One region of the Rossellomorea sp. GQ25 genome, then DNA from elsewhere that is predicted to be linked to it. Evidence: a T-box and tRNA genes for the amino acid it is inferred to sense, from the RefSeq annotation. Region 1 holds a T-box; the other holds one or more tRNA genes.
The links. A T-box is a leader RNA that pairs with one kind of tRNA and senses whether it is charged. The one in region 1 lies ahead of alaS (alanine--tRNA ligase), so its partner is inferred to be a tRNA-Ala.
Positions count from the first base shown of each region.

Region 1 (3,426 bases):
TGCTCTCCAAGAACATCTTTCAATGCCTGATGAAGGATGTGAGTAGCTGTGTGATTTTTCTCCACTCTTGTTCTGGATTCACGGGACACTTTAGCAAGCACCTGTGCATGTTGCTCTAACGTACCCTCTTCAACGATGGCAGAGTGAAGGTTTTGGCCATTAGGCGCTTTCTTGACGTTTGTCACCAAAACTTTCACACCCAAAGCTTCAATGTACCCTTTATCGCCGATTTGTCCGCCGCTCTCCGCGTAGAAAGGTGTCTGGTCCAGAATGAATTGACATTCCTGTCCTTTATCTACTTTCGGCTGACGTTCATTGTCAACCAATAGTTCAAGAATAGTAGCACTCGTTTCTAAAGTGTCATACCCTACAAAGCGACTTTCTACCTTGATGTCACTAAGGACTCCACCCTGCACCTGCATGCTTCCTACATCCTGGCGAGCCGATCTCGCTCTTTCACGCTGAGCTTCCATTTCTTTTTCAAAACCATCATGATCAACTGTTAATCCTTCTTCTTCTGCATATTCTTCCGTTAATTCAACCGGGAATCCGTAGGTATCGTACAAACGGAAGACATCCTCACCAGGAACGACCTTATTACCTGCAGATTTTTGTACTTTGATGATGGAAGAAAGAATAGCAAGCCCCTCGTTCAATGTTTCGTGGAAACGATCTTCTTCATTTTTTACTACTTTTTGAATGAATTCCGCTTTTTGTTTCACTTCCGGATAGAAATCCACCATAATTTCAGAAACAACCGGGACCAATTCATACATGAATGGACGGTTGATTTCGATTTGTTTCGCAAAGCGAACCGCACGGCGAAGCAATCTTCTTAATACATACCCGCGGCCTTCATTGGAAGGAAGAGCTCCGTCACCGATGGCAAAGGCAACCGTTCTGATATGATCGGCGATGACCTTGAACGCTACGTCGATTTCACTGTCTTTGCCGTATGACTTACCGGAAATTTCTTCAGTAGCCGAAATGATCGGCATAAATAAATCAGTATCGAAGTTTGTACGTACTTCTTGAACCACACATGCCATACGTTCAAGTCCCATACCGGTATCAATATTCTTCTTAGGGAGCGGAGTGTACGTTCCGTCAGGGTTATGATTGAATTGTGAGAACACAAGGTTCCATACCTCAAGATAACGATCATTCTCTCCTCCAGGATATAATTCAGGGTCTTCAGGGTTGTCCCCATATTCCAGCCCACGGTCGTAGAAAATTTCTGTATTCGGCCCACTTGGACCTTCCCCGATATCCCAGAAGTTCCCTTCGATGCGAATGATTCGTTCAGCTGGTACGCCAACTTTTTTGTTCCAGATGTCGAATGCTTCGTGATCTTCGGGGTGAATGGTAACAGACAGTTTTTCAGGATCAAAACCGACCCATTTCGTGTCGGTCAAGAATTCCCAAGCCCATTCAATTGCTTCTACTTTAAAATATTCTCCAATCGAGAAGTTTCCAAGCATTTCGAAAAACGTGTGATGACGTGCTGTTTTCCCTACGTTTTCAATATCATTTGTACGAATCGACTTTTGGGCATTCACGATCCTTGGATTTTGAGGGATGACACGTCCATCAAAATATTTCTTTAATGTCGCTACCCCACTATTGATCCATAGAAGGGACGGATCCTCATGTGGAACCAATGATGCACTTGGTTCAACACTGTGTCCTTTTTCCTGAAAGAAATCTAAAAACTTCTGACGAATTTCTGCACCTGTTAATTTTTTCATTTGAAGCTTCCTCCTTTGTATGTATAGTTAAAAAAGAATACAAAAAAGCCCTCATCCCTAAAACAGGGACGAGAGCTATTCTCGCGGTACCACCCTGGTTATGAATAGAGAAAAGCCTTCAGCTTTTCTTATATTCATCCCTCAAAACACCTTAACGCGGCTACACGGCAGGCTTTACCTGCACTCAGGATTAGCATTCGGTTATCCTTCATCTAAAATCCCTTACAGCCTGGGGGGATTTCTCTCTGGTAGATGGACTATAACTTACTCGATCCTTCATTGCTTTCATTTTATACGAATACTTGTATATGTTGGATTATAGAAATATTCACTGTATTTGTCAATGTTGAGCCTAATTTTTTAATTTAATCTTCCCCTACTGCATGAATGAAGTGGGTTCGTCCATGTAAAATCGCTACTTTTACCACAGCTAAAAAGGGTACTGCAACAATCATGCCGATCACCCCCCCCACTTCACCACCAATGATAAGGGCCGCCATAATAAACAGTGGGTGCATATGAAGGCTTTTTCCGACAATGAAAGGCGATAAAATATTCCCCTCCAAGAATTGGAGAACTACTACCATGATGACGACATAAATCACCATATTGACAGAAATCGTACTTGCTACAATGGCAGCGGGAACCGCTCCGATAATCGGTCCGAAATAGGGTATTACATTGGTTACCCCAATGATCAATCCGAGAATCAAGGGATACTTCATGCCGATCAACCAGAGTGTGACGGCAGAAAGCCCCCCAATGATCAAACAAACTAAAAGCTGTCCCCTGATATAACCTCCCAGTGATTCATCCACATCCTTTGAGAATGAAATCGCACTGTCCCTCCATTTTTTAGGAGTAAGCTGCCACAGAAATTTTTTCACTTTGGTAATATCCTTTAATAAATAAAAAGAGACGAAGGGAATGATCGCAACAAGCAGAAGGCTGTTCATAAACTTCATCACAGTGGCCAAAACGGCTGCTACCAGCCCCGTCAACCAGGCTTCGATCCCATCTATTCTTTCCTCTAATTGAGATTGTATTCCGTCAGGCCAAGTGGAAGTCTCGCTTTGCACATAGTCCAGCCACCTCTGGTATTGTTTTGTAAATAGTGGCGCATTCTCTGATAAATCTTTCAGCTGATGTATGATGATCGGAGTTCCCTTATACACCGCGTATCCTAATCCTCCGAAGAAAAGGATGTAGATGAGCATGATTGCTATTCCTCTATGAATGCCGGCCTCATGGATTTTTTCTACTATAGGATGAAGCAAATATGCAATGAATCCCCCTATCAAGAAGGGAAGGAAGGAAAATAACATGACTTCCAGCACCGGATGCCATACAGGCTTCAATAAATAGAGAATATAAAGGAATAAAGCAAGAATAAGGGCAATTGAAAGTCGGTACAACCATTTGGCATAGGGTCTCTTTTCCATCATCAACACTCCCTCTCTTCTATATTGTTGGAAGATAGAAGGGTGTTTTATTCATTTAGGTGTAAACATAAAAAAAGGCTGACCCGAAAGCCAGCCTTTTTAGCTGTTAAAAAAGTTTCTTTACTTGTTTACGAATTCGTTTCATTTGTCTTTGGTTCATCATATTGGATCTTTGTGAATAGATAGAAGCAGCGATTCCTGCTCCAAAACCAACGATGGATGCAAATGTTTTGTTC
Region 1 covers NZ_JCAXEQ010000004.1:135,441-138,866, forward strand. The annotation lists gene alaS (alanine--tRNA ligase) at 1-1,748, opposite strand, end outside; T-box leader at 1,810-2,037, opposite strand; gene AC6CIB_RS14100 (AI-2E family transporter) at 2,114-3,190, opposite strand; gene AC6CIB_RS14105 (YrzQ family protein) at 3,297-3,426, opposite strand, start outside.

Region 2 (3,426 bases), on a different contig from region 1:
ACCGTTCCTTCTCTCTCATAAATACAAGCGTGGCTTGGACGATTACGCATCAACCGGAACCTTCTCAGGCTCGGTCAATCAATTTTCTGAACCACAAGATTCTGATGCAAGCTTCCCGGAAGAGTATATTGAAGTCGGGAAAGACCTTGTAAAAGAGCTGGAGAACGTTCTATTCTCTAGCTAGAGATCACAAGTAGCTCATCCGTTTCTTCAACCAAAGTCGTCAAAGGAGGATTCACAGTCGTGTTTTCTCCTTTTTTTATGCCTAAAAGGATGATATTATTCTTTAAAAGATTTGTACTTAACGAGTGAAAGCTCTCATTGATGTGTTCTCCTGAAACAGGTATCAGCTTTAAATTGTTTCCTTTTAAATGATTCAATAATTTTAAGATGGTTTTAGACATCCCTTGAGAAATGATACTGTTCATCATCACATAGCTTGTTTGCATATTCGTTTGAATCACTTCATCGGCTCCTGCCCGCTCGGCATTCGCTACTTGATCTTTCTGGAGGATTTCAACGACCGTATATAAATCAGGGTGATTCCCTTTAATGGCAAGAAGAGTTAAGACAGAATTCATGTCTGCCGTTATCTCATCTTTATTTTGATCAGCGGTAATGATGGCGATCGATGCTTCATGGAGATTTACTTTTTTTAAAATGGCATCTCTAAAAGGGGTTCCCTTAACAAAATGGATATGGTTATTATTGTATGGATTCTTTTGCAGGGTTTCATCGACCAAAATGATATCACATTGGGACTGCAGGGAAGTTAGTTGGTTAATCACTTCACGCGTCCGCTCATTCCACCCTACGACTACAACATGATCCTTCCCCTTGAATGTTGCTTTGCCTTCCAAATAAGCATTTTGTGTCATGACCGTTTCGGCTGCAAGCATGACAAAATAAGTAGAAAGAAAACCGGCACCTACTAAAATGAGAATTATGCCAATCAGTCTGCCTTCAAACGATGTAGGAACAAAATCTCCATAACCCACAGTGGAAGTCGTAATAATCGCCCACCAGATCCCATCGAATAGAGAAGGGAAGGTATCGGGCTCTATGTAATGAATAATCGTTCCAAAAGAGAGCATCAGTGTAATCGCAATCATAAATATCCGAACAACTAAAGGCCAGCGCAAAAATCCCTGAAACATCTGCTGTACCATTCTACCAGCTCCTTTTCATCTGCACTGACCATTATTGCCTATTCAGGTTCTTCTCATAACTATGAAAGCCATTCTTTCTTTAACAAGCTGTACATGTAAGCATCATATTTATGGTCATCTTGAAGAATATACTCTCTGAGTAATCCTTCCTGTTTGAAACCAAGCTTTTCAATCACTCTTGAAGAAGCTTTATTAAATGGGACGATCACTGCCCCTACACGGTTCATTCCTCTATTTGTAAACAGATAGGTAAGTAAAGGAGAGAGTGCCTCTCCCATGATACCTTTACCCCAATGTCCGGGACTCAAGTCATAGCCTATTTCGCAGCGTTTATAGGCTTTGGAAATGGCGTGAAATCCGCATGTACCGAGTATTTTGTCAGTGGTATTCTCCACAATCGCCCAGCGCATGGGACCGCCTGTTTCAAGGTGCTTATCGTAGTTCTCTACCATACTGACAGCCACTTCTTTCGATTCGATCGGACTCATGCCAAAATAGCGGAGCACGTCCTCAGAAGTGTAAAGCTCATAAAGAAAATCAACATCTTTCATAGTGAGCTGTCTCAGTATGAATCTCTCGGTCTCTAAAACTGGATATTTTTCCATTATTTTCAACCCCTTTGTACATGAAAGTATATCATGGAAGTTCCCGGTTGAGGTTGAAAAGAAAAAACGAATAAAGAAAAAACCTTGGGATAATCCCAAGGTTTTTTTGGTATGGAGCATAGCGGGATCGAACCGCTGACCTTTTGGCTGCCAGCCAAACGCTCTCCCAGCTGAGCTAATGCCCCGTGAATCGGTCATGATTAATTATAAAAAAGTACCCGGCATTCGTCAATCATTTTTTTGCTTTTTTTTGTACTGGAATGTGAAACGATTTAAAAAGGCTTCGAACCAATGGTTCAAAGCCTTTTTAGATGTGAACCAAATCTGATCACTCCACATCTTCATCCTTTCATCTATTCAACAACTCTAAACCTTTCACCATTGCCAACGCTTCTTTATCGGCAATCACCGTGACGTGTTCGTGGCGATTCAAGATAGAAGCAGGGAAGTTCTCAGAGATTTCTCCTTCAACTAACTTTTTCATGGCCACTTGTTTAGCCTCACCTGAAACAAGCAGAAGGATTTCTTTGCTCTTCATAATCGTAGAAATCCCCATCGTAATGGCTTGTGCAGGTACTTCATCAATCGAGTCAAAATAACGGGCATTTGCCTCACGTGTAGACTGAGCAAGCTCGACAATGTGGGTGTTAGAATCAAAAGAAGTACCTGGTTCATTAAATCCGATATGTCCGTTGCTGCCGATTCCCAGAATTTGAAGATCGATTCCTCCATGTAAACGGATCTTTTCATCATATGCCTCACATTCCTTTTCGAGGTCGACTGCTTTTCCAGAAGGAATGTGGGTGTTCTCTGATTCAATATCAATATGTTTAAATAGGTGGTCATTCATGTAATGGTAGTAGCTGTTAGGGTGTTTACCGGACAATCCGATGTATTCGTCCAAATTAAATGAAGATACATGTTGATAGGAAGTCCTGTTCTGTTTATGGTCATTTATTAATGCCTCATAAAGACCTTGTGGTGTTCCGCCTGTGGCCAATCCCAGTGTCAGTTGTTCAGAGCTTTTTACCTTGGATAATAAATAGTCTTTAGCGACTTGACTCATTTCCTGGTAGTCTTTCACTTCAATTAGTTTCATGAGTATCATCCTCTCGAATATAGGCTATTTTTCCTTTACAAATCGTTGTGTATACATCTTTGTTTTTGTCTAATATGACAATGTCTGCATCTTTCAGGGGAGCAAGGCTTCCTTTTCGATCAAAGACATTTAATTGTCTGGCAGGATTTTCAGCGGTCATTTTGATCGCACTTCTCAAATCCCCGGTTGTGAATTCCTGGATATTTGTAAAGGCATCTTTCATCTTCAGTACGCTTCCTGCTAATGTGTCCTCGTCTAATAAGGCTTTCCCGTCCTTAACCGTCACCATCTGGCCGCCAAGATCATACTGGCCATTCTTCAAGCACTTGGCTCTCATGGAATCAGTGATGAGGATTAATCGCTCGTCTGTAATTTGATTGAAGGCCAATTGAATCACTTCTGGTCGAACGTGGATGCCGTCTGAAATTATTTCCACCATTAATTCCTGTCGTAAGAAGGAAGCTCCGACAATTCCAGGCTCACGATGATGAAGTCCCGACATTTGATTAAATAGATGGGTAACATGGGACAAGCCGGCATCGATGGCTTCCCC
Region 2 covers NZ_JCAXEQ010000003.1:479,477-482,902, forward strand. The annotation lists gene AC6CIB_RS13215 (YugN-like family protein) at 1-184, shown strand, start outside; gene AC6CIB_RS13220 (potassium channel family protein) at 177-1,169, opposite strand; gene AC6CIB_RS13225 (GNAT family N-acetyltransferase) at 1,229-1,774, opposite strand; tRNA gene AC6CIB_RS13230 (tRNA-Ala) at 1,887-1,959, opposite strand; gene nagB (glucosamine-6-phosphate deaminase) at 2,124-2,873, opposite strand; gene nagA (N-acetylglucosamine-6-phosphate deacetylase) at 2,860-3,426, opposite strand, start outside.
Region 2: it has a tRNA-Ala gene. The T-box ahead of alaS (alanine--tRNA ligase) is inferred to sense a tRNA for this amino acid. The anticodon was not compared.